2 regions of the Methylomonas sp. Kb3 genome follow, and region 1 is predicted to be linked to the other one. Evidence: predicted binding sites of a transcription regulator. Region 1 holds the regulator's gene; the other holds the start of a gene.
What was found. The regulator HrcA, encoded in region 1, represses chaperone genes, less so after heat shock. The targets are predictions, from matches to a motif close to TNTTAGCACTCNNNNNNNNNGAGTGCTAANA.

Region 1 (15,992 bases):
TTTCAGGGTTGGTAACCGCCTGCCGTTTGGCGGACTGGCCGACCAATACTTCATTGTCGCCGGTAAAAGCGATGATGGAAGGCGTGGTGCGCGCGCCTTCGCTGTTTTCGATAACCCGCGCGGTGCCGTTTTCCAGGACTGCGACGCAGGAGTTGGTGGTTCCTAAATCGATGCCGATCATTTTGCCCATTGATATTCTCCAGACTTGAATTGGTAATAAATTAAAAAGTTGTTAGCGATATGCGGTTGATCGTCTTAATTTCAAGCCTGCTCATCGATTTTTGCGCTATCTGCAGGTTTGTCGTCGGCTTTCGCCACTACCACCATGGCAGGGCGCAATAAACGGCCGTTCAACACATAGCCTTTTTGGAAGACGTTTAACACGGTATTGGGTTGGGCGGTGGCACTTGGCTGCATGACCATCGCCTGGTGCAATTCCGGATTGAATGCTTGACCGATGGGGTCGACAGTTTCGATATTAAACTTGGCAAATACCGACTCGAATTGCTTGATGGTCAATTCACTGCCTTCGCGTAGTTTCACTATCTCCGGGCTATCGCCGGTTGCCGCTTGCAGGCCTAATTCCAAACTATCCAGAACACTCAGCAATTCTTTCGCAAATTTGGCCAGACCGTATTTGCGTTCGTCGTCCAAGTCTTTTTGCACGCGCTTTTTTAAATTTTCCATCTCGGCCATGGTGCGGATGGCTTTATCCAGGTTGGCAGCAGCCAGTTGCTGAGCTTGCTCCAATTGTTCCTGTAAGGCTTCCACAGTGACTGGGGCGGCGCCAGATGCTTCGGTTGGCTGTTCGTCGGCGTCGATTGGCTTGGTCTGTTCCAAAACTTCGGCGATCAAATCGCTATCCGATTGGGGTTCGTGGCTAGATTGCTGATGACTCATTACTTACTCCATGGTTCTAAATTTTTTAGTTGGCCTAACGATAGGGCCATTTATTTGGGATTCAAGGCCGCGCCCAATAATTTTGCCGTCACATCCACGAACGGAATCACTTTTTCATACGCCATGCGGGTGGGGCCGATCACGCCCAACACCCCCACCACTTCGTCATTCACCGAATAAGGCGCCGTCACCAGGCTGCAATGATCGAATGCGCTATAGCCGGACTCTTCACCGATAAAAATCTGCACGCCTTCGGCCTGTAGACACTGATCCAATAAATGAATGACGCCGCGCTTTTGGCTAAAAGCTTCGAACAACTGTTTGAGTCGTTCCATATCCGACAACTCGGAAAAGCCCATTAGATTGGTTTCGCCGCTCAACACATAGTCGTCGTTGGGTTGTTCGCTGAAGGTCAGCTGCGCCATGTTCACCGCGTCCATCATGCCTTGATTGACCTGCCGCTGATCGAGCTCCATCTCCCGCACCACCAAATCGCGAATTTTCGCCAAGCTGCGGCCGGAATAAACCGAATTCAAATAGTTGGCTGCCTGTTGTAATTCCGCAGAACTGAATTGCTTATGGGTATGAATGATTTTATTGTGCACTTCCTGGTCGTCGGTGACGAAAATCACCAACACCCGAGTATTGGACATAGGCAGAAATTCGATGTGCCGCAAGGTGACGCTTTCTCTGCGCGGCAAAGTCACCACGCCGGCCATCCGCGTTACGTCCGACAATAATTTGGAAGCCTTATTCAACACGTCACTGGCTTTATCGGCCTCCCCTTTCAGGCCATGTTGCAGTTGGTCCAATTCGCTGGATGCCAAAGGCTTGACGGTTAACAAACTGTCGACAAATAAACGATAGCCGCTCACGGTCGGGACTCGGCCGGCGGATGTGTGCGGGGAATGGATCAAACCCATCTCTTCCAGATCCGCCATCACATTGCGAATGCTGGCGGGGCTCAGCTTTAACTGCGGATCTTTAGATAACAAACGCGAACCAACAGGCTGACCGTCCTGAATATAACGCTCAACCAAGGTTTTTAATAAATACAGCGATCTTTCGTTTAAATCTTGTCCGCCAGCCACGTCATCCCCCAAATTCCGTTAGCACTCGATATTGGTGAGTGCCAGACAGCAAAGCTATCAGCTGGGTTCGGCCTTGTCAACGGCTTGAACAGGTTATGAATAAACTAAGCGCAGCCAGCACAATCAAGGGCTGGGATTGAATATCCGAAGCCCCCGTGTCGTGGAGAACGGATCGATGGGCAGTTTGTTCCAGAATTACGATTTTTAGATGTATCTTCGATATTGCCCAACAACCGGCAATAAAAAACCCTGCAAGTCTTACGACTTGGCAGGGTTCTGATTCGATCTAGCGTTTGCTTATCCGGACTGTATGGCAGGAACGCAAACAGACAATAAACCGCAACCGCCAGTGGTCTCAAGCCCCCATTTGGGAGAAAGACAACACATAGTAGCTATAGTAGGCAACGACAAAAAACAACAATACATTCAATAACTTTTCTACTCTGCTGTATTGCTCTTGTTGATATTTTTTACCATTTTTTATTCTCATTTTGTCCTCCTGTCGCATGAGTCATCCAAAAATTCAAAACCGGTTAATTGATTGGCGGTAGCTGATTAACGGCTCATACTGTTGCCGATCCAGGCGCCGGCGGCGGCACCGATGCCGGCTCCCAACGGGTCGCCTCTACTCATCTCGTAACCCGCCGCACTGCCTAACGCGCCGCCTACCAAGCCCTGAGTGGAGCGTTGGTCGTATCTGTCGTAGCGCGGCGCGGGCGGCGGTGCCGGGACGTACTGCGTAACCCGCCCCGGCACATACACCCGCTCGACCTCGACGTACCGGTCATGGTGGTGATGTTTGTGATGACCTCGTCCATGCCCATCTGCCATCGCTAACGGCGAAATCAACAGACTGATTACAACGACACTTGCCACTCTAAACATAAATCCCCTTTATCGAGAATAATTTATCTATGACTTGATTCTAGAGAGCAATGTTTAAGTCTTGATTAGGAAAAGATTAAGAACAGATGAAGACAACAAAGTCGGCGCTTACATTGCCAATTTTTGTGAACTGTGCACGCTAAGCGAGGGCTATAAACTACCAATAGCCATTACTCCGGATATTCGCAAACCGAATATCCGGAGCAGATTGCGCCGGAGGCGACAGTCAATCGCATTAGAAGCTGTAAGACACCTCCCCATAAACGGTGCGGCCGGCTTGTTGATAAAAAGAGGAATATTCCCGATCCAACAGATTATTCACAGAAAACGACAGATCGATATTTTTCGTCGCTTGATAAGCAATACGGGTATCGACCAGAAAATAAGGGTCGTAACTCCCTGGGACGCCGGCCCTTTGATCCAGGTTTTGGTCGTTCGTATACTGCTGGCTGACATAGCGCCCGATAATGCCACCGCTCCACTGCTCATATTTGACATCCAAGCCGCCACTGAACATGGTCTCCGGCAACAACACCATCTGCTTGCCAACCGACAGCGGATTCGCCTCGTTCTTGGTAATTATTGAGTCGTTTAAGGTGTAGGTTCCGGTAAAATGCAGCCAGTCCCAATACAATTTCTGCCTTAATTTGGCCTCCACGCCTTCAACCTCCGCTTCACCCGCATTTTGCCGCTCCTGAAGCCGATTGGTTGCGCTTAATGTCGTATCTTTACGGTAAATCAAATCAGAAATGTAATGGTGAAAATACGAGGCGGCAATCGTTGTACCTTCAATGGGGGTGGCCTCTCCGCCTACTTCCCATGAATACATGGTTTCCGGTTTCAGATTCGGCCCGGCTTGCGTCAAGGTAAAAACACTGCCGCTAGCCGTTTGTGATGTCGAATACAAATCCGAGTTGGTGGGTGGACGAAATGCCCAACCGGTTGAAGCAAACAGCTTGCAGCCATCCGCCGGCAACCAGGTCAAACTGAATTTGGGATTAAATTGCGACACGGAACGTTCGCTGTATGTTTGCGTCAGGTTAGTGGTGGTACCCGTGGAAGTGACAGTAGCCTTTTGTACGATGGAACCGGAAGTTGACCAGTCGTCATAACGCACGCCAAGATGAGCAATCAAGTTTTTACGCAGCCAAATTTCGTCCTGAATAAAGGCGGAGTAAATACTCGACTCGCCCTTGCCATCGTAAACAGTATTCGTCACTGAGGACCAATCTTGCCAATTACTCAAGGCCAAACGTTTTTGGCCTTCCAAATTGTTGTGGTTTGCGCCAAAACCGACCGTGACAAAGTTACGTTGATCCCACAAAAACGGGAAGCGCAATGCCACGTTACCGTCGATCCGCTGGCTAGGCGTGACGGTTAACTGGCCTCTGCCGCCGCTTAAGGTATCGTCGAACGCCGCACTGTTTGGGCTAGGCGAATAAGTCTCGTGATCCATGTATTGAAAATCGACATTCAATTTCACGTCATGCCCAAAATCATGTTTCAGGTGCGCAAAATAGCGCCGCGTATCTTCCACAGAGGGCAGGAAATGCAAGAACTGCTGTTCGTAGACGGAAAGACGTTGGCCATTCAAATTCAAGTTGTTGCTTTGTGCCAGGCCGGCCACGCCGGCGACTGAATTGACAGTGGGGTTTCCGTTAGCGATTGCAATTGGCGAGCCTCCGGCAGTGGTCAAATAACTGTTAAACGTCCCTGCGCTGGTTTCGCTGCGGCTCCAGCTCATACCGCCATCAATCTCGGTGCTATCAGTCAAATCGTAATAGAGATGCAAGGAAGCGGTGTTCTGCTCCCAAGGGCGATCCCCTTTGTCGCCTATGATGTAGGTCGAGCCACCTTGGGTGGTTGCGGTCGGAATGGCACCGAATACCGGTGTCGCGGCGTTTCTTAACGCGGTAGCCGTATTCGCTCTGACTACCGGATTCGGTATCACGCTAGCCGGTGGCGTAAAGCTAACCGGCGAAGCCGTCACGTAATCCGACACCGCCCAGTTATCGCTATCCATGTGGTTGAAGGTCACGGAAATCCCCACTCCGTTTTCGAAACGATCCCGGTAACGGCCTTTGATGCCCCATTGATCAACAGCCGCGCCACCGGCACCAAATGACAGACGTCCTTCGCGCTTAGTGGGGACTTTGGAGATCACATTCAGTACACCGCCCATCGCGCCACTACCGTACAGCGCTGAAAAGGGTCCAGGGACATATTCCACTTGCTGAGCGTCGTCCATATTCAGAATGTTCCAATCGACGCTGCCATTATTGGGCAGATTCACCGGCAAGCCGTCAACCAGGAACAGTGATCGATTGGTACCACTGACACCATGAAATGCTGAGGAACTTAAGCTGGAGCCTGGCATACTCGTACCATAAGCACTACCCCGCAAATATATCCCCGGCACGTCCTTCAACGCATCACCAATCCGTTGGGTCAGGCGGTTTTCGGTATTTTCGGTGGTGATGACACTGACATTGGCCGGCGCCATCGATGCACTGATTTCCGAGCGCGTGGCGGTCACCACCATCGTGCCCAGCGACTCATCGTTGCTGGCCGGATTGTCGGTGTTAGCGGTTTCGGCTGGCCCCACGACGCTTTGATCGCTATCTTCTGCCAGGATTTGATTGCTGTAAGCCAAATTGGTCAGGGCCAGCAGCGTTATTACGTGTAAACGAGACAAAGTCGATTCCTCCGGTAATGCACCTTATAAAAAAACGGCGCTTCATGGTAATGTTAGATTTATTTTTAATTCTTCTTACATCAAGAACAGGCCCCTACTTGAATTTCCCCCCTGAGGCGCCACGCTACTATTCATATCGAGCCTACGTGAGCCCCCTAAAATCCCTGTGGCCATCATCCCAACGAAAACGGGGATGATGGCTGCCGAATTTCCTGAGTTACCGCCCTCGCTGTAACAAGGAGGCCAGGGTTTTTCCAGCCAAGCGCTAGGCTTTGTCCTTCCGCTGTTCCCAACTGCCGTGCCAATAACCGGCAACAAACAACAGCAAGATCGCAAAACTCAACCACCAGCTCTGCGCCGAACTCGAGGTTTGTTGCTGTTCAGTGCTTTCGCTGGCGGCTTTTTTCTCTTCCATCTCATAGCCTTCCAGAGGCTTGGCGGCATCCGGCGCGGCTTGTGCTTGAGCCTGCGGTTGCTGAGCGGCTGGCGGCTGTTGAGATTGAGTGGGCTGCGGTGGCGTTTGAGCCGCTGCGGGTGCCGGTGGCTGCGCTTGCGCACCCGGCGCGGCTGCCTTGGCGGCTTTGCCCGCATCCTGCTGCTCTGCGAGCTTGGTGATTTCCGGGCTACTGCAGGTGTCCTTATTACAGGCCACGCCGGCCTTGGCGATCACTTCCCGGTTGACCTGTTCCAGCTTGGCTTTCACGGCCGGATCGGCTTTCCAATAGCCTTTATTCACCGCCACCAACATCCGATCCACCATGGCCTGATAGGCCAGCAAGTTGTCGGCTTGCTCGAACTTTTTCTGGATGTCCAGCTGGTATTTGTCCTCGACGTAGGTCTCGTACATGGCTTGCCATTTCTCGGCGCCGACCGCTTCTGGCACCGTCACCTGCCAGCCCCACAGGTTTTCCGCCACCATGTTGATGAAACGCGCCCCGGAGTAACCTTCTTTCAACATCGACTCGATCCATTTCGGGTTCAGGTAGCGGCTTTGCATCTCCCGCCCCTGATAACGCTCCAAACTCATGGTCTTGGCGGCGGTCGGGTCGGCCAAGTCGGCGACCAACACTTCCGGGGTCTTGCCGTTGACTTGTCTTGCCGCCATCGCCGTACCGCCCAGATATTGAAAGAAGTCGTCGCCGTCCAGTGTGGCGTAAACGTTGCTGGAGCGGCTGTGGATCACCGCGTCGGTGTCTTTCAGAGACAATTTGAACAAATCCACCGCCAGTGTCGCGTCCTTGCTGGCCGCTTCGCCCCAATGGCCGCGACCATAAACATGGTGCATGCGGTTGAAGAACACGTCGGCCAGTTGTTTTTCGTCGCTCCAGGTGTTGGACAGCGGAATCGCCCGGTCCAGATTGGTGCCGTAGGCGCCAGACGGCACGCTGAACAAGCGCGCCGAAGCCATGTCTAGCGCTTCCTCGGCTTTCAAGCCGCGTTTCATCAGCTCGGCCTGGGTTTCCTGGATATGCCGGCGCAACGGATTGTCCGGCTCGTCCTGTTCCTGAGCCTTGGTTTCGGCCTGGTCCAGCAGTTTGATCACCGACGCGAACAAATCCCGGTACAAACCGGACGGAATGATAGTGACATCGACCCGAGGCCGGCCCAGCTTGTCGCGGGCGATTACGTCCACGCCCTGGGTGCGGCCGCGTTCGTCCCAATGCGGTTTCACGCCGAGCAGATGCATGATTTGCGCTTCCATCACGCCTTCATGGCGCGAGCTTTCCACGCCCCACAAATTGAACACCAAGCGCTCCGGATAATGACCGTGCTGCTTTTTAAAGTCGGCGACCACTTGCTCGGCCAGCCGCGCGCCTTCGTTATACACCGCCTCGCTGGGAATCCGCGACGGGTCGAAGCCGTACAAATCCTTGCCGGTCGGCAAGGCGTCCGGGTTGCGCAACGGATCGCCACCACTGCCGGCCGGGATGTAGCGGCCGGCCAGCGCATCGATCAGCGCGTTCATTTCGGCGTTGGCGCTATCGGCAATCAGTTTGGCCGTGGCCTGGACTTTTTGCTTTAAAGCCTCGCCTTTTAATTTCGGATCGCGGGCAACGATGGCTTCGGCGAAGCGCTGTCTGGTGGCTTCATCCGGCGCCTTGCCGAAGGTGTGCAAGCCCATCGGCACCTTTTTCTCGCGGATTTCCTTTAGGTAATGCTCCAGTTCTTCCAACTGGTCGCCGGTTTCGGCCCTATCCATTTTCAGGTCCTTCAACAAGCCCGCTTTACCGGCGATCTGATTGATCTCGTCCAGCCTGATCTTGGCCAGTTGCTCGCTTTTCTGCGCGGCGACATTGTAGTCGTCCAATAAACCCGCTAGTTTGACCAGTTCCGGATTCAAATCGGCCTTGTCCAGCGGCGGCGTCATATGCGAAATAATGGTCGCCATCGCTCGGCGCTTGGCCTGCAAGGCTTCGCCGACGTCGTCCATGATGTAGGGGTAAATCTGCGGTACATCGGTCATCAAGATTTCGCCGGGATCGGCGGCGGTAAAACCGACTTCCTTGCCGGACAGCCATTCGTGCGTGGCATGGGTGCCGAGATGAATCATCGCGTCGGCGCCGTAGCCTTTTTGCAGCCACAGATAAAACGCCACGTATTGATGGTGCGGCGGCATCGTCACATCGTGGTACAGCTTTTTGACATCCTGCTCCCAGCCGCGCGAGGGTTGCGGTGCTAGTAGCAGATTGCCGTATTGCAAGGCTGGCAGAATCAAAAAACGTTGGCCTTTGGCGTCTGTCCAGGCGCCGATTTTGCTGTCTTCCGGTTTGCCCCAGGCTTTCAGCATGGCGGCTTTAAAGGTTTCGGGTAACCCGGCGAACCATTTTTGGTAATCGGCCAGCGGCAACAACACCGCGCGGCCGCTGGCGGCGGCTTCGGCAATCGCGCCCGGTTCCCAGTTGCCCAGATTGATGCCGTGATTCTTCACGGCGGCTTTCAAGGCTGCGCCGTCGGTCGGCGCATCACCCAATTGGTAACCTTCCTGACGCATGCGCTGCATGATGTTCAACAGCGATTCCGGCAGCACGTTCAAATACGAGGCGCCGATGTTTTCCTTGCCGGGCGGGTAGTTGTAATACAGCAGCGCGACTTTTTTGTCGGCGTTGGCGATATGCCGCAACTTCGCCCACTTGTCCAGGCGGTCGGCATAGCGGGCTATGCGTTCGGGGATCGGGGTTTCGCGGACGAAATCCTGGCCGGTAGTTTTGTCGTGTACGGTTTCCTTGCTGGCCACCACAGTTGGGGCGATTTCGCCGGCAAATTCCGGCAAGGCCACTTGCCAAGCCCGCTCCATTACATCCAGGCCGGTGGCCGATTCGGTCCATTGGGCCTGGCTTTGGCTGTTCAAGGCAATGCCGTTTAGCACCGGTACGCCCAAGCGGGTCAAGGTCGGCACGGTTTTGTCCGGGCTGGCACCGATTTTAAGAGCCAACGCGGCGATGGCTTCGACGCGGGATTTGCCGTTGCCGTCGACCAGCATTTTTTCAAGGGTTTTGTCGTAGGGATAACCGAACGCCGGCAACACGTTGTAGCCCTTGGCTTCCAGTTGTTCGGCCAAGGTTTTGACCGTATCGGTCTGGCCGGACAGCGCCGAGGAACGGTAAAACAAAATCGCGATCCATGGCTGACCGGCTTTGAAACCGGCGTACGCTTTTTGGTAGCTGTCGAAATCGGCGAACAATTGCTTGCTGCGCACGTCGAAGGCGCCGATTTCCGGCTGAGCTTGCGGCGGAGCAATGTCGGCCTGGACGTTTTTGAGTTTGGCGACAGCCAAACGAATCATGTTGGCAGCATTGTCGGCGCCACCCGCCGACATATAGGCTTGCAGGTCCTTATCCAGTTGCAGGCCGTAATCGGCGAAATCGGCGTCGTAACTCAAACCCACCGCGTACAGCTTGCCGCCATGCGCGGCGATCTGTTTAAACACCTCGCCGCCCTCGCGCAGAATGCCGCGGCCGGTGATTTGCGCCAGCACCAGATTGGATTGTTGCAATTCGGCCTGATCGGCTTGCGCCAATTTGGAGCTGGAATACACCCGCAACTTGACGCCTTGCAACAGCGGATCATTTTGCAGTTTAGCGGTGGCGGCGACAGCGGTTTGTGAGTCCAGATCGCCGAGAATCAGGCTAAGGTTGAGCGGCGTTTCGGCGAAAGCGCTGCTTGCGGCCAGCCATAGCAGCAGAGCCGGCAGCCAAAGCCAGCACTTATTCCGGTACATAAACCACCTTACCGTCGTTCAAGCGGTACGCAGTACCTAATCGTTCGCCGGAACCGCTAAGTTTGCGGTCGGTGACTTTGGACACTTTGATTTGCGAGCCTTTCTTGCTGACGATTTCCATGGTGCCGTCGGCGTTTTCCTTGGTCATCGTCACGGTGGATTCCGGATTCATCAAATCCAGCATGTTGTAGGCCATGAATAAGGCCACCATCATGCTGACGATGAATACCACGCTGGCGTCGAACAGATTGGCGACGCCGGCAATCGGATCTTCCAGCGGCTCGCTGTTACGATGCAGACTAGAGCGTCTCAGATAGCGCATGGCCGTCCTCCTCGATTGTCAAATCCGGCGCGTCCAGAGTCCGGCTGGCGGCCAGCTCGGCTTGATGGCGCATAGCCGCGAAATCGGCGCGCAGCCATTGCTCGCGCACCAAAGCCACCAGATAGGTGATCACGCCGCAGCCCAAACCGGTGACGGTAGCGGTAAACGCGGTGACCATGCTACCGGCCATGCTGGGAATATTGCCTTGCGCCAAGGCCGCCAGCGAAATCCCCATCGGAATCAAAGTACCCATCAAGCCCAGCGCTGGCCCCAATTTAATGACGAAACGCACCTGATCCAGTTTGATTAATTGCCGATGTTCGTGGGTTTGCAACAGCAACTCCAATTCCACATCCAGCGGCGCGGCATTGGCGCGTTGCTGGCGCCCCAGCGCGACGGCCAGATCGAGATTAAATAAGCGCACGGTACGCGATCCGGCCTGGCGCCGCTCGAGCCATTCCTGGGCCAGACGACCACAGGTGTAGATCGAATACGCTGCCGGCTAGGTGACGATCAGCAATACCGGCAAGTAGAGCGACGACGAGATCATGTAAAGAATTTGTTCTAGCGTATGGGTGAGTTCCACGGCCTTCCTCCTCTATAAAATTGTTGTTGTTTTATTAAAAAATCTATTTTTCTCAAGCGCTTACCCAAAGCCCCATCACCGGTTTACCCAAACGACAGGCAATAGCAATCCGTGGCTCTTATGAACCGTTTTTTTGATAAGGATTGATCAGGCCAGCGGGAGCCGGCCTTGTGCCAGTTATTGCGGGTTAGCCTCCCGCCTTGGGCTTTCTTTACAGCATGGTTCTCTCCACCAACCAGAATGCGCCCATCAAACTGACCGCAATCGAACCGGCTTTCAAAAACTTCTCGGCCGTCTCTATCTTATTATTTAGCCACCAGATCATCGGCAACACGATAGCCGCGACGGCGATTTGCCCGGTTTCTATGCCCAAGTTGAACGACAATAAGGGCAACAAACTCCCGGTATCGCCGGACGAAATATCCATTTCCTGCAAAACCCCGGCAAACCCAAAACCGTGGATCAAGCCAAATCCGAAAGTCAGCCAATGCCGCCCTTTGGGATGGTCGCCGCGGATGATGTTTTCTACCCCCACATAGATAATCGTCGCGGCAATAAACGGCTCCACGAAACTGCTCGGCAGTTCAATCAGATTAAGCCCGGCGCAAGCCAGCGTGATGGAATGGGCAACGGTAAAAAACGTGATGATTTTTAAGGCCGGCCAAAAGCTGTGAGTGACCGCCAACAGTGCGAACAAAAACAGCAAATGATCGTAACCGGTGAGAATATGCTCGATACCCAGCTTAAAAAAATCGCCGAACGCCGCAAACGGAGCTTGGGGGGACTCCGCGGCCACGGCGTTGGCGATTGGTAAACTGATTTGATCGTCGTGTTTGCCCAGCATTTTTTCGCTGAGCGCTTTGCCGTTGGCGTCCCTGACCGTCAAATACTGCTGATGGCCGTCGGGCAGCAAAGCCAAAAACTTCGACTGTACCAACAAAGCGGTTTGCACAGCTCCCGGATAGTGCAGTTCCACCCGCGCATTATTTTGATCGTCAAAGCTGACCTGTCCTGGTTCGCTGGGCAGAGCATCATGGCTATCGATATTCACGCGCAGTTGCTCGGCCAATAGTTTGGCAATAGCCGGCTTGGCCGCTTCGCGCTCGGCTTCGGTCACCTCCGCGTCCAAATCGGCATCCATCGGCGCAAAGGCTTCGATGTCTTGTAAGGCAAAAGTCACCTTGGCATCGAGTTGCGCGGGGTTGATCGTTACATCCAGCGAACTTAGACCGGGTGGATGCGCATAAACCCCGGCGGATTGCAGCGTTAACAACACTGCAATCAAGCTGATAGCCCAGTGGGTTGAAGCAAATTTCATCAGGCTATCCTTAAAAATTGACCGTGATGGTGCCACGCACCATACGTGGCTCGACCGGATGTTTCATCAGGCCGGCGCCAGAAACGCCGTTTGGATAGTTATATTCATAGTTGTAGGCAATATCGTTGCTTTGTGAACCGAGAATATTGAAGATGTCGACCTCGAATTTGTATTGCTTTTGCTTATAACCCGCACCCAAGTTGACGATGTTGGTATCGCCGGCCCAAACCGCGCCGGATTCATCCAGCGGCACGCTGCCGAAGTGGCGGAAACGCAAGGTGCCGAACAGACCGTTGGGGGCTTCGATCAGGGCACCGGCACTAATGACCCGGCCCACGGAATTGGGGATGTACTTATTGGTCGCACCATCCGGTGCTTTGTTGAATTGCGCCGTGGTCAAGGCATAGTCGGCATCCAGCGTCAGCCATTCGGTGGGTTTGTAGTAATTGGTAAACTCGATACCGTAGCGTTGCGATTTACCATTCACTTCGGTCGTTCCGGCATCGCCGACGAACACCAGCTCCTCACTGGATTGCAACCACCACAAGGCAAAGGTGCTGTTCAAACCGGGGATGATATTGGTACGCGCACCCACTTCGCCGCCGCGCGACCAGGCCGCCGGGCGGATGCGCGGACTAACCGCATTGCCATCGGGGTCAAACTCGGTGCCGGTGACCGGATGCACTTGCAGCGTGGTGCCACGCGCGTCGTTGGAGTGATAGCCGTAACCGATATTCGCGAAGTATTCGGTGTTGTACCAGGGACCGACCACCAGACTCAATTTCGGGCTGATCATGGCTTTGCCGCGACTGCCGGAGTTAGCGGCGTTGGTCTCAGCCGTGCCACTGCCGCTGGCCAGCACTTCGACGTCATTATTAATGAAATCGCCGCGCAAACCGGCGATGGTGCGGACTTTATCGTGCCAGTGGGTAGTATTTTTGAAATAAGTACCCACGGTGGTCACACCAACATTGCTCTTGCTGACGGTATTGACGATCTGCCGGGCTGTGGTTTCGTATAGACCCAAGTCCATGATCTGGTCATTACGAAATTGCAGGCCAATGCTGTTGTCCATTTCAAAGCCGAACAGCTTGTTATAGCGGGTGTGTTCGAAATGACCGCCAGTTTGCACGCGGCGTTCGGTTTGCAAAATCTGGTCGCCGTCGCCGCCGCGGGTAAAGCCGCTGAAATTGGAGAACAAATTCAAATCGGTGTAGACCGCGTAGATATTCGCGTCGTTTTTCCAGTTACCGCCCTGGTTCCAGAAGCTAGCCGAAGCGCTATAGCGGTTGGTCTCGCCGCCGTCGGTCGGGTCCATGCTGCCGTACAGTCCGATGGCGCCGCTATCTATTGAGGCTTGCGGAATCTGGTTGGTGGCGGTCCAGCTATTGGTGTAAGCCTTGCCGTTAATCGCCATGCCCCAGTCGCCGCGATCCAGCGTGTAGCGCAACTGGCCGTTGAATTTTTTCGAATCTTCCGGCACTTCCCAGACGCCGTTGTAGAGATTGAATTCGCCGGCATACAGCAAATCGCCATCGCCGAGCTTGTTGGAGTTGGCCACCAGCGTTCGGTAGTAATCAAACGAACCGGCGGTAAATTTGGCAATGCCTTTATCCAACTTGTCCATACTGAACATTTTGGCGTAACCGGCCGCCGAGAAGTCCCCCACTTCCGCGTAATACGGGCCCTTGCCGTATTCCACTTTTTTCACCAACTCGGGAATGATGCTGTTGATGTCCATATAACCTTGGCCGTGGGCGTGGGTAGTCATATTCATCGGGATGCCGTCGACATAAGTCGTGAAATCGGTACCGTGGTCCAGGTTAAAGCCGCGCAGGAAGTATTGGTTGGCCTTACCCGAGCCGCTGTGCTGGGTGGCGATGGCGCCGGGTACTACTTCGACCAATTCGCCGTTACGCGAGAACGGCCGGTACTCAAATTGCTTCTGGCTGACTTCGCCTTGCGAAGCCGACGGCGCAATACCGATCAGATTCTTGCCGCGGCCGTCTTCTTCCACTTGCACCGCTTCCAGTTCTTCTGACTTAGCGGTTTTGACTTTCTTTGTGCTCTGTTGCGAGGTCTCTTGCGCCGTTTGTTCGACAGATTCCGCGTCGGCATTTGGTGCGGCGTTCAGATCCGCACAGGCCAGACCTAAAATAATTTCCAGGCCGATGACCAGGTGCTTCTTTTTGAAATAGGTATTGCAGGATTTCATCTCAGCTCCGGGAGGTATTTAGTAAAGGCGATGGGTGACGCGAAGCGCCGGCAGGGTGTTGCATAAGGTCTTCCTCGATGTGCGTTATTGTTTTAGTTGTTATTGTTTTTGGGGTATTGCCTGGACCGAAATCGGTCGAATTTTCTAAACCGCGCGCTATGAGCCGTTGAACGCCGACAGCGCGAGAATGAACCGGGAGGAATAAACGTGCCGAGCAAAGCGCTGGCTCGGGGAGCGAAAACTGCTTGCTGGAAACCACAGCCGCTAAAGCGTCGGGCTGTAACTCGTTAAATGATTGGGTATTAAAATCGCCGAGGAGAGTGCTGGCGAAAATCGGTTGAAGACGGGGCGCTTCAACAGTGGAAACCGGGGACTTGCGAAGAGTAAAAGAGGTGCTTACAACAAAGAAATTCGAATAGGCAGGCGGCGATGTGCGACCGACGCCACTGCTGGACAAATGCGTACCCGGCGTATGATTGATGTCCGGAAACAGCTGCCTGAAGTGTAAGTTGCCCAGTGCTGCCAGACCATCGAAATCGACGATAGCCTTGAACAGCACCGACAGATTCTGCAAATAAGCGCTCAATGAAGCACTGAGCCCAAGGGTTTGACCGTCCGTAGCGCAAGCCTTTGTCGCCGAATATCCGGCCGGACTACCCAATGCTTGACCGCCCGAAACCGCATCATCCAGCCCCATCGCAGCTACTTGCCGCTCAAAATCAGGCCGCTCGGCCAACGCTCCGGTATTGAATAAGTCCGTCCAGTTGCTCAACGCTGTTGAACTGGTATTCTGATTTAGCGTTGTAATGTTGCCGGTGTCGCTGACCATGGCGTCAGCGGCTCTGGCCATCGCGGCTTGCGAGAATAACAAAGTCAGCAAGCAGGTAACGGTCAACACCACCAATTTAGCCACCAGTATCCCGGCGCCGTGCAGCAACAGCGTCGCCAGCATAAAGCCCAGCGTGTAAGACAACAAACTAGCCGACGTAGATATTTCCTGGCCATGGGCAAAGCCGTGGAAAAACGCGAAAAAGGCGACGATAAAGACGTTGACCTTAGCGCTGAAACGAATTTTGCGGGTAATTAGCACGGCAAACACCGCGCAAGACAATAGGATGATGCCTTCGACACTGGGAATCGTCAGCCCGGCCGCGCCGGCCAATCCGCCCAAGCTCATCACGCCGACAAAAGCCAACGGCAACATCCAGATCGCTTGACCGCGTAATTGCGCGGCCCAGATCCCCACCGCCAACATGGTCAGCAGGTGATCCCAGCCCCCCAAGGGATGACTAAAGCCATTATTCCAACCGATATTGTCCAAACCGCCAGAATTATTGAGCAACGGAAATATCAACCCAAACGCCAAAGCCAGGCACGACGCAAGCCATAAACGGCTGCGGGCTGACTCTGTTAGCTTGGTTTGAAACTGAAATTGCATGAGATTTATCTGGGTTTATCGGTCTTAAAGCTCGATCTATGCGCCACGTAGGACAAAACGGAAAACCATCATACGATAGAAGTCACATTTTTTAAAATTATGAAGATTTAATAAAATATCTTATTATCTTCACCAACAAACTGCTCGTGCCGCTAACTCGGGCCTTCAAGTACGCGGATGAAAGTGGCTGTGAGCATGATCGTGGTGACCATGCTGGTGATGCGACATTGCCATTTTCACCGGCACCAAGTTTAGCGATGCGTGGCGCACACCGGTTTCGGCGGACATGTTGTCTGCCAGCGACCGAATTCGTTGAGTCATGC
Region 2 (15,992 bases), on a different contig from region 1:
GGGTTCCAACATGACGTTGGCGAAGCGAAACACCAAGACGTTCTGCACCATGCCCTTGCCCAGATAATGGTCGATGCGGTAAATCTGGTCTTCGCTTAAATAGCGGCTCAGACGTTTTTGCAAGGCCTGCGCACTTTCCAGATCGTATCCAAACGGCTTTTCGATCACGACTCGTCGCCAGCCGTATTCTTCGTTCAGCAGCTCCACTTGGCTCAAGGACTCGATGACATTGCCGAAATCACTGGGACCGATGGCCAGATAGAAGGCCATATTGCGGGAAAATCGCGGCTGAGCGTTTAGCGTTTCCGCCAGGGTTTTATAGCATTCCGGCTGATCAAGATCGCCGCGATGATAATCCAGCCGTTCGCTAAACCGATTGAATACGGCCTCGTCCAGCGGCGTATTGGCCTGCTCAAGTAGCAAGGCCTTCACTTCGGCCAGCCAGGTTGCTCTATCCCAGGGACGGCGGCCCACCGCCAGGATGCGTGTGCCTTCCGGGAGTTTTTTTTCCAATTCCAGATGATAGAAGCCGGGCATCAGCTTCAAGCGCGCCAAATTGCCGGTAGCACCGAAAATGACGTAAGTGCAGGGGTCTGTATTCATAAAAGCCACCTTGTCTTTACTTTGCAATGTAGGGTGCAGTTTGCATCATTTGCGCGGGCGCGTCGAACGCCAAAGCGCCGCAGCCGATAAAAGCGGCCAAATTAGAGCCACACCAGTGTCACCTTGGTCATAATATGGCGTCTTCATCACCGAGACATTTCAGAACTTGATCCTGGTTATCCAACAGCCTAATCAGCTTAATTTTCATTGTATTAAAGCGCTGTTGCGCCAACTCTGCGTCGGCTTGTACCAACGCTTTTTGCAAGTTCTCGACGACCGCCAGGCAATCGGCAAAATCGTAAAAACAAAAGGTGCCATGCAGTTTATGGTTCAAATCCCACGTCTGTTGCAGCAATCCATTGTCCAAGGCCCGCTCGATGTCGAGTATTAATCCCGGCAACTGCTCAAATAATTTGCCCATCAAGACTTGGCTCAACTGCCGGTTATGCTGGGCTTTGCGCAAAAGTTGCCCGGCATAATACTCGGCGTTCACCGGCTCATGTTGCCGCCAACGCACCAGCAATTGCTCCAACTGGTAAAGGCGAACCGGCTTGACCAAACATTCGTTGAACCCGGCGGCGATTGCCCGTTCCTGCTGCTGATTTTGCGCGTGAGCCGTGACGGCGACTGCCGGCGTAAGCCGATTGTAGTTTTCGGTACCACGCAAATTGGCGGCGACATCGAAACCACTCAAAAACGGCATGTTCACATCCAGAAAGATGAAGTCGTAGCGGCGTTCTTGCAACAATTGCCAGGCCTCCCGCCCGTCTTTTGCCGAGGTGATATTGGTCGTCCAGTATTCCAACTGTTCGCGTAACAACCATAGATTGATTTCATTATCGTCGGCAATCAGAATCGAAAAATCGTTGGTCATGATCAATAGCTTCGAGCTGTGACTAATTTGCTGATGACGTTATCGAATGTTTCGCGGCAAAAATCAATCTATGGCGTCGCAAACCATCTTAAACCGTTCCACACCCAAAACGCCAGACAATAAAAAACCCCGGCACCTTGCGGCAACCGGGGTTTTCAGGCCGAGGCCGAACGGCGATTACATCATACCGCCCATACCGCCCATGCCGCCCATATCAGGCATTGCAGGAGCTTTGCTGTCGGATGGGGCATCGGCGATCATTACTTCGGTAGTGATCATCAAGCCCGCGACCGAAGCCGCGTTTTGCAAGGCAGAACGGGTGACTTTCGCAGGGTCCAAAATACCCATCGCGATCATGTCGCCGTATTCGCCGGTAGCAGCGTTGTAACCGAAGTTACCGGTGCCTTTTTTAACTTCATTCAGAACCACAGACGCTTCATCACCGGCGTTGCTGACGATTTGACGCAAAGGCTCTTCCATAGCACGGCGCAGGATGCTGATACCTACATCTTGGTCGTGGTTGATGCCTTTCAGGCCGTCCAGAGCAGACAGTGCACGGATCAGCGCGGTACCACCACCGGCCACTACACCCTCTTCAACCGCGGCGCGAGTTGAATGCAGCGCGTCTTCAACGCGGGCTTTCTTCTCTTTCATTTCCACTTCGGTGGCGGCACCGACTTTGATCACCGCGACACCGCCAGCCAGTTTGGCCAGACGTTCTTGCAGTTTTTCACGGTCGTAATCGGAAGTCGCATCATCAGCTTGAGCGCGAATTTGCGCGACGCGGCCTTTGATTTGATCTTCGTTGCCGGCACCGTCGATGATGGTGGTGTTTTCTTTATTGATTTGGACACGTTTTGCAGTACCCAATTGGCTGATGTCGGCTTTTTCCAAAGACAGACCCACTTCTTCGGAAATGACTACACCGCCGGTCAACACCGCGATGTCTTCCAGCATGGCTTTACGACGGTCACCAAAACCAGGCGCTTTAACGGCAGCCACTTTAACGATACCGCGCATGTTGTTGACAACCAGCGTTGCCAAGGCTTCGCCTTCAACGTCTTCCGCGATGATCAACAAAGAGCGGCCGGATTTAGCCACGCCTTCCAGAATCGGCAACATTTCGCGAATGTTGGAGATTTTTTTGTCATACAACAGGACGAACGGGTCGTCCAATTCGACGCTCATGCTTTCTTGTTTGTTGATGAAGTATGGAGACAAATAGCCGCGGTCGAATTGCATACCTTCTACAACGTCCAGTTCGTTGTTCAGGCCGGTGCCTTCTTCAACGGTGATGACGCCTTCTTTACCGACTTTTTCCATCGCTTCAGCAATGATCGCACCGACTGATTCGTCGGAGTTAGCCGAGATGGTACCTACTTGCGCGATCGCTTTGCTGTCGCTGCAAGGCGTAGCCGCTTTTTCGATGGCCGCAACCGCTGTGGTGACTGCCAAATCAATGCCGCGTTTCAGGTCCATTGGGTTCATGCCCGCTGCGACTGATTTCAAACCTTCGTTAACGATGGCTTGCGCCAGAACGGTCGCAGTGGTAGTACCGTCGCCGGCTACGTCAGAAGTTTTTGAAGCCACTTCTTTGACCATTTGCGCGCCCATGTTTTCGAATTTGTCTTTCAATTCGATTTCTTTGGCTACCGATACACCGTCTTTGGTGATGGTTGGTGCGCCGAAGCTTTTATCCAATACAGCGTTGCGGCCTTTAGGACCCAAAGTCACTTTTACTGCATTTGCCAGAACGTTAACGCCTGCCACCATCAGTGCACGCGCGTCGCCACCAAATTTTACGTCTTTTGCTGCCATTTCTTATTCCTGAGATATTGGTTAAATTGAAAAAGAGTGTGTCGAACGAGTTGGGATTAACCCAAAACACCCATGATGTCTTCTTCGCGCATGACGATGTATTGCTCGCCATCGACTTTAACTTCGGTGCCGGAATATTTGCCGAACAACACGCGGTCGCCAACTTTAACTTCCAGGGCACGTACTTGGCCGTTGTCTAACGGTTTACCTGAACCTACTGCCAACACTTCGCCTTCGCTAGGTTTTTCAGCAGCTGAACCCGGCAACACGATGCCGCCTGCGGTTTTGGTTTCTTCCTCAACACGTTTTACGACGATACGGTCATGTAACGGACGAATTTTCATCAATGTCTCCTTAATGTAGATAAAGTTAAAGGTTAAAAACTGTGTAAAGCAATTTAAAAAACAGCTACCCCTTACGGAGGAAGCGAGCTTTTAAGCGGCCTCAGTTTTATTAGCACTCTCTAGCAACGAGTGCTAATAATATCCGGCTTTTGCACTCTGTCAAGCTCTTTGGCATCATCTGCGCCTTACCCAAGCCATACACACTATGAACGACGAACAATTACTCCGTTACAGCCGGCAAATCATGCTGCCGCAAATCGATATTGCCGGTCAGCAAAAATTGCTCGATGCCAAAGTATTAATCGTCGGTGCCGGCGGTTTGGGCTCGCCTGCCTCAATGTACCTGGCTGCGGCCGGTGTCGGCCAGATCACCGTCTACGACGACGACCAAGTCGATTTGACCAATTTGCAACGCCAGATTGCTCACTACACCAGCGATATAGGGTTGGATAAAGTTATTTCAACCCAACAGACTTTGGAAAAAATTAATCCGGGCGTAAAAGTATTGGCTCGCAAACAGCGATTAGCCGGCGAACAGCTACTTGCAGAAGTGGCTGACGCCGACGTAGTGCTGGACTGTAGCGATAATTTCACCACCCGCTTTGCCATCAATAAGGCTTGCGTGAACCAACAAACCCCATTGGTATCCGGCGCGGCGATCCGCTTTGAGGGTCAAGTCAGCGTATTTACCCCAGGGTTAAACGATAGCCCGTGCTATAACTGTCTTTATCAAAGCGATGGCGAGGAATTGCAAAATTGCGCCCGCAACGGCGTGATTGCGCCGATCACCGGCATCGTCGGCAGCATACAGGCCTTGGAAACGATAAAGCTGATAGTCAACACCGGCAGCACATTAACAGGCCGCTTGCTGTTGCTGGACGGCCTGAGTATGGAATGGCACAGCATGCGCTTGAAGAAAAACCCACACTGCCCAAGCTGCGGCGCGAAATAAGCCAATCCACATAAAAAAGCCGAGCTAAACCCGGCTTTCTATTGCTGGCAAATAAGGCTTTATTAATTTTTTCCCAGTTTGCCTTTAACCATCAGAATGGCTTTGCTGACATTTCTCAATAGCGCCGAATCGCTATCGCCGTGCGGCTCGATGTCGCCGAACGGTTCGCCATTCTTCATGGTGTACATGTAAATGAAATACCCCAACGGTGCGAAAGCGAAGATGGCAATAATCAACATCAACACCACTAATTCGATAACTCCGCCCATATATACCTCCAACTATTTGTTTTTATTTTAATTTAGAATGAGGCCATAGACCTCGGGAATGGACTATAACCCCATCCCTTTTAGGGAACAAGCACAAAGTATTCTTTGTCAACTTATGGTTTTAACCTCAGGCTAATTTAGCCTTGGGGCAACTACGCCAACGCCATTTTCAACTATCAATCTGAGCATATGGACCATTACCTTAAAGCCAACTGGCACAGCCAAACGCCGGAAACCGTATTAACGCATTTCGGCGTAGAGCTGGGTCAAGGCCTGAGCAGCGAGGAAGCGCAAAAACGTCTAGCGACTAGCGGCGCCAACCGCCTGACCGCTCGCCGCGGCAAAGGCCCTTTGCTTTTGCTATTGGCGCAATTTCATCAGCCCCTGATCTACATCCTGCTGTTTTCCGCGGCCACCACCGCTTTCCTGGAGGAATGGACCGACAGTAGCGTAATTTTTGGTGTGGTCATTATCAATGCGGTGATCGGCTTCGTTCAGGAAGCCAACGCCCTGAAAGCGATTAACGCCCTGGCTCAGACCTTGAATATCAGCAGCAACGTCCTGCGTGACGGCCAGCGCCGAAGTATTGCTGCTGCCGAGTTAGTTCCCGGCGATTTGGTATTCCTGCAATCCGGCGACAAGGTGCCTGCCGATCTGCGCCTCTTGCAAAGCCGCGAGTTGAAAATCGACGAATCCGCGCTAACCGGTGAATCGGTACCGGTGGAAAAGCAGGCACAGACTCTACCCTCGGCCACCTTATTGGCTGATCGCGCCAATATGGCGTATTCCTCGACGCTGGTCAGTTACGGCAGTGCACTGGCCGTGGTGGTCAGTACCGGCGATAACACCGAGATTGGCCGCATCAACAAGCTGATCGGCAGCGCCGAACCGCTGGAAACGCCGCTAACGCTAAAAATGAGCCAATTCAGTCAATTGTTGCTCTGGGTCATCATCGGCTGTGCGGCCATTACCTTTGCGGTCGGCGTCTGGCGCGGTGAAACCATGTTGGACATGTTCATGGCCTCGGTGGCACTGGCTGTCGGCGCCATCCCGGAAGGTCTGCCCGCGGCGCTGACGATTACGCTGGCTATCGGCGTCTCGCGTATGGCCAAACGCAACGCCATCATCCGCAAACTGCCGGCGGTGGAAACCCTGGGCAGCACCACGGTGATTTGCTCCGACAAGACCGGCACCTTGACGCAAAACCAAATGACCGTGCAATTCGTGCAGGCAGGCAGTGAAATATTCGAGGTCAGCGGCAGCGGCTACACGCCGGACGGTGAATTTACAAACCATAACCAAGCGGTCGACCCGTCCCTTAAACCAGCACTATTGGAATGTTTAAAAGCCGGCCTGCTGTGCAACGACGCCCGATTAATCGCCGACACCGACAACTGGCGTATCGAAGGCGACCCTACCGAGGCCGCCTTGCTGGTAGCCGCCCACAAAGCCGGTCTGCATCAAGCCAGCGTCAGCGGCGACCATCCGCGCCTGGACGCCATTCCGTTCGAATCCGCGTACCAATTCATGGCCACTCTGCATCACAACCTGGCCGAAGACGCCCGGCATATTTATTTAAAAGGCTCGCTGGAAAGCCTGTTACAGCGCTGCGACAAGGCCTTTTCCGCCGATATGCGATTGGTTCCGCTGGATAAAAACGGGCTTAACCAACAAGCCGAAGCCTTTGGCCGCACAAGGCTTGAGAGTCCTGGCTTTTGCGCGCGCTGAGCATGATGACGATGCGGTTGAACATCGCGAAGTGGGTGGCGGCCTGACCTTTTTGGGCTTGCAAGCCATGATCGATCCACCCCGCCCCGAAGCTGCCCGAGCCATTGCCGCCTGTTATAAGGCCGGCATCTCGGTGAAGATGATCACTGGCGACCATCCCGTCACCGCGCTGGCCATCGCTAAGCAGCTCAACATGCGCCATACCGAACGTGTGATCAGCGGCGCCGACTTGCAACACTACAGCGAAGCTGACTATCGCAAACACGTCAAAGACTGCGATGTCTTTGCCCGCATCGCGCCGGAGCAAAAGTTGCAATTGGTGCAAGCCTTGCAGGCCAACGGTCACGTGGTAGCCATGACCGGCGACGGCGTCAACGATGCCCCGGCACTACGGCAAGCCAACATCGGCGTGGCGATGGGCATGGGCGGCACCGAAGTCGCCAAAGAAGCGGCGGCCATGGTGCTGACTGACGATCATTTCGCCACCATCGAAGCCGCCGTCGAAGAAGGCCGCGGCGTGTTCGACAATCTGGTCAAATTCATCGCCTGGACCTTACCGACCAATCTCGGTGAGGGCCTGGTGATTACCGCCGCGGTGTTCGCCAATGTGGCGTTGCCGATTACCCCCCTGCAAATTCTCTGGATCAATATGACCACCGCAGTACTGCTGGGTTTAATGTTGGCTTTCGAACCCAAGGAACCGGGTCTGATGCTCCATAAGCCACGCAATCCCAAGCAAGCTATCCTGACCAAACGCCTAATGTTTCGTATCTGTCTGGTCGGCCTGTTGTTGCTGGCCGGCGCGTTCGGCTTGTTTGAATGGGAACTATCGCAAAACGCAACCCTAGCTAAGGCCCGCACAGTCGCCGTCAATGTGTTTGTGTTTGGCGAATTGTTTTACCTATTCAACTGTCGCTCGCTAAATTACTCGATGTTCCGAGTCGGCGTTTTTTCCAATTTATGGCTGATTTTTGGTGTCGTCAGCATGATTTTGCTGCAACTGCTGTTTACCTATTGGCCAACGATGCAGGCCTTATTCGGCAGCGAGGCAATCGGTCGGGAGGAGTGGCTGTTGATTTTGGGGGTTAGCTCAGTTATTTACGTAGCGATAGGCCTGGAAAAACTAGTCGTCCGGCGCTTTAACCGCCGGCGTTGATTGCGCGAAGGCATTCAGTGCAACTAATAGCGTCTCCAAGCTTTTCAGGGACTGCTTTTCCGCGACCTCTGGCGCTTCCAGCTGCGCTTTAACAATCGCGCCGTCTATCGCCACCGCAGCCGCATTCGCCAGCTGCTGCCGGTTTGGGCCATCCGGCAACAGTTCGGCAATTACCCGCACCATATCTTGTTTATGCTGGTAGCAAATTTCCAGCACATCGGGCAACACGCCGCCCAATTCGGCGACGGTATTGATAAACGCGCAGCCGCGATAAATAGGCTTGCGAAACCATTCTGCCATAGTCGCCACCAGCGGCATCAATCCCGCACCCGCTTGCCCGCCGTGACGCTGTAAGGCATCGTTAAACCAGGCCATCCACAGGTCGTGCCGGTAAGCCAAAAACGCCCGAATCAAATCATTCTTGCTGGGGAAATACCGGTAAAACGTCACCTTCGTCACGCCGGACTCGGCAATTACTTTGTCGATGCCGGTGGCGCGGATGCCGTCGCGATAAAACAAATCATGCGCGGCCAGTAATATCCGCTCGCGAGGCGGGCGGTCCGACAGAATGGTGGTGGAATCAGAGATCATGTTTCGATTGTAGACAAGTCTGTCTACAATTGCTACCATCGCCACAAGTAGACAAACCTGTCTACTTACTTTCTCACCCTAGTCAGGAGCTTAACGATGGACAGCAAACCGCCTTTACCGCCCTTTACCGCCGACACTGCCACGCAAAAAGTCCGCATGGCAGAAGATGCCTGGAATAGCCGCGATCCGGATCGCGTCGTGCAGGTGTATACCGAAGACAGCCGCTGGCGCAATCGCGCCGAGTTTCCGGTAGGTCGCGGGCAAATTCGTGAGTTTTTACAGCGCAAATGGGCCAAGGAATTGGATTATCGACTAATCAAAGAATTATGGGCTTTTGCCGACAACCGTATCGCGGTGCGCTTCGCTTACGAGTGGCATGACGATGCCGGCAACTGGTTTCGCAGCTACGGCAACGAAAATTGGGAGTTTAACGAATACGGATTAATGCAGCGTCGCTTTGCCAGCATCAACGATTTGCTGATTAAGGCCGATGATCGTTTATTCCATTGGCCGCTGGGCCGGCGACCCGACGAGCATCCGGGACTGAGCGAATTGGGACTGTAAAACCAGTAAATTCAGACGCCCATAAAGCAAAAGGGGCGGATAAATCCGCCCCTGTCGGTCTAGCCTTCGCTCGTTAACGCTTAGTGGCTAACTTCGACTTTGCCACCTTTTTTCTGGCCGATGGCCGCCAGCGTTTCGGTGAACCAGTCGGTATCGATATTGAACGGCTTGCCGCCTTTGATGCGTGGAAACTCGATAGCGCGCAATATGTTGCCGTTATCTTCGTCGTGCCCCATCACGCCGGATTCGCGGCGGAACGCGCATTCCACGGCCAGGTCAGCGCAAGATTTGATCAGACGCATATCATCAACATTGGCTGCTGCGGCGCGGGCGAAATAACCGGATTTCTGCACCAGGGTTTTTTCCGCACCGATCATTTGCGCGAATTGCTCGCCAAACCATTTGCCCGGATTGACTGCATCCAGCTTGATGTGGCCGAACGCATCACGCGGCACTTCTTGGCCTTTAGCTTGCAGTTCGGCCACGATAGCTTCCACACCGGCGCCTTCGGACACGAAGATATTCACGCAATCGACTTTGTCCATCACCGCGCGTAAACGCGCCGCTTCGGCTTCCAGATCGATAGCCATTTCCGGAACGAATACCGCATGCACTTCATACGATTCACGAGACAAGCCCAGCTCAGGCAGCCACTCGGCGCGATCCAGCAATTTGCGATATTCCTGCGCGGTCGCGGCGGTCAGCCAGCCACAGTTACGGCCCATCACTTCGTGGACGATCAGCATGCGTGGATTGGAATTGTTCTCGGCCACCACGTTCATGAAGTAACGTGCGCCTTGTTCGGCGGCAGTCCAGGCACCCAGGGATTGTTTGATCGGGAATACGTCGTTATCAACGGTTTTTGGCAAACCGATCACGGTCAGACCGTAGTTGTTTTTCGCCAGAAATGCCGCCAAATCGGCCGCCGCAGTATTGGTATCGTCACCGCCGATAGTGTGCAGAATATCGACGCCGTCTTTAATTAACTGGTCGGCAGCGACTTTTTGCGGATCTTCGCCTTCTTTGACCAAGCCGCGTTTCACGCAGTCTTTAATATTGGTTAGCTTGACGCGACTGTTGCCGATCACTGAACCGCCGAAACGTTGCAGTAAGCCGGCTTTTTTGCGGACTTCATCGGTCACGACATAGGAGTCACCCAGCAGCAGGCCTTTGTAGCCGCCGCGGTAGCAAATAATTTCGATGCTGGGATCAATTTCTGTGTAGCGTTCAATCAGGCTGCCGATAGCGGAGTTCAGGCAAGGCGCCAAACCGCCGGCCGTGAGGATTGCAACTTTTTTGGGTTTGTTCATGAGCGTTTCGAATAAAAAGTTAAGAAAAAAGTGATGGCTCGGCGTACCAACCATCAGCTATCGCCGCGTCTCAGCGCCGGCGTTGCGATCCTTTTTGCCGCAACACTCGCCAAAACGGTGCAAGCCGCGCGATTCTAACACAAGCTTTTCTTTTATCAGGCAACGTTCGATGATCGCTCAGCTCACCCAGCTTAACCGGCTGCGCCACAAACACTACCGCAGCAAAATCCAGTGGCGCGGAGGCCCGAATAAAAGCGGAGTAGGTTAGCGGCTCGACATCGGTCGTAGTGATACTAACTTTGGTTAATTCACCGCAATCGCTTAGCGAAAGCGACAAATAATCGCTGAGCCCGTGTTCAGCCTGTGTGAGCAACAAATCCTCAAGCGGCACCGCAAGTTTGCCTCGTTTGATACCTTGAATGTGTTGATATGAATTATCTGTCATCTGTTACCGCTCCGCACTGAACTAGCTAAATTGCGGTAGTAAGCTTATCGTCCTTGCGATTTATCGCCAGTGTACCAAGGTTCTAAACCAGCCTAGATCAAGCACTTAAGCGCTAAGCGGCCAGCAACCAATCCTCCACCAAGCGACAAAACGCATCCGGCGCCTCAACGTATAACCAATGGCCGGTATCTGGAATTTTCGCGATCTTTGCTTGCGGAAACACTGCATAAATCGCTTCTTCATCCAGATATTTGGAATTACCGCCACCGATGAATAACACCGACCGGACGAACCGGCGTTCGCCGACTTCCGGAAAGCCGACTATGTGATGGGCATTTTTTTGAATAATATCCAGATTGATCCGCCAGTAGTAATTGCCGTCTTTCAGTAGCAGATTTTGCAGCAAAAACTGTCGGTAGGCCAGATCCGGAACCGCTTCGGCTAGCGCCTCTTCGGCCTGCTTTCGGTTGCCGATGCTATTGACTGGCAAACGGCTCAGAGCGTCTACAAGATCGTCGAAGCTATGCTGATAACTGACCGGCGCGATGTCCGCAACGATTAAACCAGCCACCCGCTGCGGATGATGCAAGGCAAACCACATCACCGCCTTGCCACCCATGCTGTGCCCGAGCAGATGCGCGCTGTGAATACCGTGGCTATCCATAAAAGCCAACAAGTCGGCGGCCATGCTGGGGTAATCCAACACCTCGGCATGCGGCGAACTGCCGTGGTTGCGCATATCCAACACATAAACATGCCGCTGCTCCGCTAGGCGTTTGGCCACCGAACGCCAGTTACGCGAGGCGGCCAGAAAACCATGCACAATCAGTAATGGCGTGTCGCCGGGTTCGCCGAAACTATCGTAAGCCAGTTCGATGGTCGTCATCGTCACTGCGCTCAAGCAAAACCGAAGATTGCGCCCAATATCCCACCGAATACGCCGCCCCACACCACCAGCCAACCCAAATGTTGCTTGATGATGGATTGCACCATTTCCTTGACCAATTGCGGCGTTAATTCGCTCAAACGCCTGTCGATCACCATTTCGATTTTGCCGGTCAAATCCTCGCCAATCTTGTGCGCATTCAATCCTTGCTGTAAAGCGTGTTTAAACCGTTCGGACTCCACCATTTCCGAGAGGGTGTGCTGCATTTTCTCGGTGAAGGGTTGTTTTAGCGGCAATAGCGCCTCTTCGCCGCCCATCATCAACAACATGCCACCAAACGAAGAAGCCATAATGGACGATACCAAGCCTTCGTAAACCTTGTCGTAATCGACAGCGTTTAACAAGGGCTGCAAATTCAACACCTTACCGCCCTGCTGCTCCTCTCGTTCGATGAACTGTTCGATATTTTCCACCGTGAAAAATTGCTGCATCATCAAGGCCTTGATCGATGCTTTAAACTCTTCGAAACGCGCCGGGATAATCCCCGAGCCATACAAAAACGGCACCTTTTCGAACAGCATATGAATAGCCAACCAATTGGTAATTGCCCCGGAAAATGCAAAAAAACCAATTGCTTTCAGCGTTTCCGGATAAAACGAGCTGACATAGCCGGCAGCGATAATCAGCAGGGAGATAAAGTTAGTTAAAAAGCTTTGATTCAGTAATTTTTTCATTATTTTGTTAAGTAACATGCGAACAGCAAATTTTGCCAAACACTGTTGCCGTAGGCCAGCATAAATATGGGACTAAATATGAACAATACTATTTCTCCGAACCATAACGGTGAACCCGGCAACCAAATTCTATTTGCAACCGGGATGTGTCCGTTGGGCTGGCTGCTAGTGGCGGTTAAACCAACCGGCGTTTGCGCAATCGCCTTGGGCGATGCTCCGGACAATTTAACAAAAGCCTTCCAGGATAAATATCCTGAAGCGGAGTTTACAGACGGCTCCCCCGAATTCGAACGCATTTTCGCCGCATTGCGACAATTTATCGACATACCGGAGCAAGGACTGGCGCTGACATTGGATACAGGCGGAACGCCGTTCCAACAGCGCGTTTGGCAGGCATTACGGGAAATCCCTGTTGGTGCCACCGCTAGTTACAGCGAGATTGCCCGGCGCATAGGTTCGCCGAATTCGGCGCGTGCGGTGGCAAGCGCTTGCGCCGCCAATCCTTTGGCCATAGCCATACCATGCCACCGGGTATTAAGGATTGACGGAAAATTATCGGGTTATCGCTGGGGTTTGGAACGCAAAGCTGCGTTATTACGCCGGGAGTTGCTTTACAAAAAGCAACTAATCGAAATCGGATGATAAAACCATAATCCGCAAATTGGCAGCCCGCGCCGATGAAAACCCATTTATTCAAGGCCCGCTAAATGGCTTGGCAACGTTCCGCAATCATTCTGCCGATGGGAAGTGCTGAAGTCGCAGCCGGCGAAGGTGCATTGCAGACGTGCAGCATGCGCTCGGTCTGCTTAAACAGAAAATCGTGGACGGCCTGGCCTTCATTGGTAACAACCTGAGCACGGATACCCGCCCGGAACGGCAATAAATCTTCAACGCTTAACGACGGGCAATATTTGCGGCATTTCCGAAGGTAAGCCCGTTTGCTCAACGACGTCACCAACTCTTGCCGCGCGTGGTGGCGGTAGCGATAAATCAATTTCCAGAACCCAGGAAATCCTAAAAAATCTGCGCAATCTCGCCGGGAAAACGATAACTTGGGATAGCCTTCGCGGGCGAAACCAATCACCGCGTTTGGCCCCACAGTCACGCTCCCGTCTATCATACGGGTCAAGTGAATACCCAGGAACGGCAGCGCCGGGTCGGGCGCCGGATAAATGAGGTGGTTGACGACCGCGTTTTTGGCTTGAGGCAATTGAAAATATTCGCCGCGAAAGGGCACGATACGAAAATCAACATCCAGGCCTGCCAAGCGAGCCAACCGGTCGGCTTGCAAACCGCCGCAGACGATCAATTGGCCTGCGCGAAAGAGCTCTCCGCCGCCCCCGACCTCAACGTAGTGGGTACTCTCCTCAATGCGATCCACCTGCAAACCGTAACGCACCACCGCACCGCCTTGCGACACTTGTTCGGCCATTTTACGGCATACCAAGCCGTAATCGACAATAGCCGTTTCCCGGCTATACAAGGCAGCAATCCCACGAATATTTGGCTCACTGCGGGCAAGCTCAGCTCCGTCGAGGCGTTCCAATTGCAATCCGTTAGCAATCGCGCGGTCGTACAGTGTATTGATCCGTTCGTGCTCCACGCTGTCAGTCGCCACGATCAGCTTGCCGCATTCGTCGTAGGGAATCCCATGCGCGCGGCAAAAATCCTTGGTCGCCACCAACCCCTCCCTACACAGACGCGCCTTCAGGCTCCCCGGCTCATAATAAATACCTGCATGTATGACGCCGCTGTTGTGACCGGTCTGATGTCGACCGGGCATCTCCTCTTTTTCCAACAACACAATGCGAGCGTCTGGATGGCGTTCCTGCAGCGTCAGTGCAGTTGCGAAACCGACGATACCCCCGCCGATAATGCAAAAATCAGAAAACGTCGTCATGTTGCCCCTTCAAATAATGCTGATCGAGAACTGAGCAAGCCTCGGCAAGCGAATATATCGCCACAGTCGGTCGGGCGTCGTTGGCATCCTCTCCCAGCAACAGCGTCACGCCAACTCCCGCCGCTTTTGCGGCAACGATATCGGAATGTTTGTCGCCCAAAAGCAGGGAACGGGACAGATCCAAACCAAGTTCGTCGCGAGCCCGCAACATCATCCCCGGATTGGGTTTGCGTTCGAAAGACTCACGTTTGTAGTCGCCAACACCGTGCTCGGGATGAAACGGACAAAAATACACCGCTGCCAACGGCGCACCTTCCGCCGCGAAGCGCTCACTCATCCAGGCCGTAAGCGCGTGAAATTGCGCTTCCGTATAAAAGCCCCGTCCGATGCCGGCCTGATTGGTCACCACCACCAACACCAAGCCCAAGCGGGTTGCCAGACGGCATAGGTCGAAAATGCCGTCAACAAATTCAAAATCTTCGATACGGTGGACGTAATTCTTTTCGACGTTGATAACGCCGTCGCGATCCAGGAACAATGCAGGTTTTGCGTAAGTTTTCGTCATAGAACGGCTAACACGTCAAACAAACGGTTTCAGCAAACCGTGAGCGGCCAGTTGCCTGCCCAAAAACCATATCCATAACGATAAGCGCCAGCGCAACGGCAAACCTTTATCCAAAAAAATAAAACGTGTGATATAGCTTGCGACACCCAGCATTCCATGAGGCACTGAACTCGGAACACAATCATCCAAAGCGGCCGGCACCGTTTCCTTCTGACTCACTTCAGATAATGCCCTGGCACCATTTGCCCGCATGGTGATTAGCGACAAGAAATCGCCATCATCTGCAAACCTTCCTCGCTGCCGGTAGGTATCATCCATGGGCGCCTTTCCTGCCCGATAATGCATATGCTCGAATATAAGCTCAGGTAAATAGCGAATACGTTTAAGGCCCAGTTTCTCCAAACGCTTAAAAATGTCCATAAGGTGATAATCGATGAAGGCACCTTTATAAATCATTGGAAAAGGCTCTCTTAAAATCTCGCAAGTTTTTCGGGAAAGGATTGGGAATGTGCAAAGATTTCCTTTCTTAAATAAATCGTTTCCATAGGCCAGATAGATACGATCCGGAATACTGTCATGTAATTGGCGTATTATGCTGTCCCAACCACGAGTGCGAATAATCATATCGTCGTTGGCAAGAACGATAATATCTCCACGCGCCATTTCATAACAGGCGGTATTGTATGCGCCCATGGTTGCCCGAGGTCCTATAATACGTTTAATGGTCAATCCTGGGCATTCCATCGAGTGGCTAGCAAAATCATCCTCGTCCAGGTAAACAATAACTTCCACATATTCCGGATACTCGCTATTCTCGAGAACGCTTTTTAAAAAATCGTTGGCGCGTTGCAAGCGGCCGCGGCTAGGTAATAGGAGGGAAATCAGCGCATTTTTCATAACGCCTCGATACCATCTAAACTTACAAGAAATCCAGCCGATCTTGAATAAGCCATTAAACAAAATTTAAAGTTGACGATCAGATATTCCTCGCTCTCGAATTAGAGATTTGATATTCCGTTTTTCCATAAACTAAGGTAGTTTTAGCACGCAACAATATTGGCACCAAAAAAATTTGCCCTTCGGCAACATAAACTGAATCATAACAGCCTTAGTTAGACAACACGAGTTGGAATTTCGAATTGTAACTGGATCCTGTACACGACCAGACTTGAAGACAGATCGCACTTTTTATAGCCAATACTCAATAAAAACAACCAGATCGATCCCCAACGTCAAATATGGACAAATCAAAA

Region 2: a site for HrcA is predicted at 3,747-3,777, ahead of groES (co-chaperone GroES). Genes of this name have one in related genera too.

The regions. Positions count from the first base shown of each region.
Region 1 is NZ_PIZT01000068.1:336,585-352,576, reverse strand. Features, by position in the region: gene dnaK (molecular chaperone DnaK) at 1-190, opposite strand, end outside; gene grpE (nucleotide exchange factor GrpE) at 262-900, opposite strand; gene hrcA (heat-inducible transcriptional repressor HrcA) at 951-1,991, opposite strand; gene CWO84_RS25195 (hypothetical protein) at 2,347-2,481, opposite strand; gene CWO84_RS20435 (glycine zipper 2TM domain-containing protein) at 2,547-2,876, opposite strand; gene CWO84_RS20430 (TonB-dependent receptor) at 3,112-5,571, opposite strand; gene CWO84_RS20425 (cobaltochelatase subunit CobN) at 5,837-9,790, opposite strand; gene CWO84_RS20420 (DUF2149 domain-containing protein) at 9,777-10,112, opposite strand; gene CWO84_RS20415 (MotA/TolQ/ExbB proton channel family protein) at 10,090-10,536, opposite strand; gene CWO84_RS20410 (HupE/UreJ family protein) at 10,910-12,016, opposite strand; gene CWO84_RS20405 (TonB-dependent receptor plug domain-containing protein) at 12,027-14,231, opposite strand; gene CWO84_RS20400 (HupE/UreJ family protein) at 14,233-15,669, opposite strand; gene nikR (nickel-responsive transcriptional regulator NikR) at 15,835-15,992, opposite strand, start outside.
Region 2 is NZ_PIZT01000007.1:105,214-121,205, reverse strand. Features, by position in the region: gene zwf (glucose-6-phosphate dehydrogenase) at 1-603, opposite strand, end outside; gene CWO84_RS05935 (response regulator) at 731-1,477, opposite strand; gene groL (chaperonin GroEL) at 1,655-3,295, opposite strand; gene groES (co-chaperone GroES) at 3,352-3,639, opposite strand; gene moeB (molybdopterin-synthase adenylyltransferase MoeB) at 3,845-4,591, shown strand; gene CWO84_RS05915 (hypothetical protein) at 4,654-4,860, opposite strand; gene CWO84_RS24850 (HAD-IC family P-type ATPase) at 5,050-6,588, shown strand; gene CWO84_RS24845 (HAD-IC family P-type ATPase) at 6,545-7,744, shown strand; gene CWO84_RS05905 (TetR/AcrR family transcriptional regulator) at 7,712-8,335, opposite strand; gene CWO84_RS05900 (nuclear transport factor 2 family protein) at 8,432-8,899, shown strand; gene CWO84_RS05895 (pyrophosphate--fructose-6-phosphate 1-phosphotransferase) at 8,980-10,209, opposite strand; gene CWO84_RS05890 (hypothetical protein) at 10,280-10,654, opposite strand; gene CWO84_RS05885 (alpha/beta fold hydrolase) at 10,767-11,540, opposite strand; gene CWO84_RS05880 (DUF445 domain-containing protein) at 11,552-12,274, opposite strand; gene CWO84_RS05875 (methylated-DNA--[protein]-cysteine S-methyltransferase) at 12,353-12,916, shown strand; gene lhgO (L-2-hydroxyglutarate oxidase) at 12,978-14,174, opposite strand; gene CWO84_RS05865 (HAD family hydrolase) at 14,158-14,739, opposite strand; gene CWO84_RS05860 (hypothetical protein) at 14,755-15,636, opposite strand.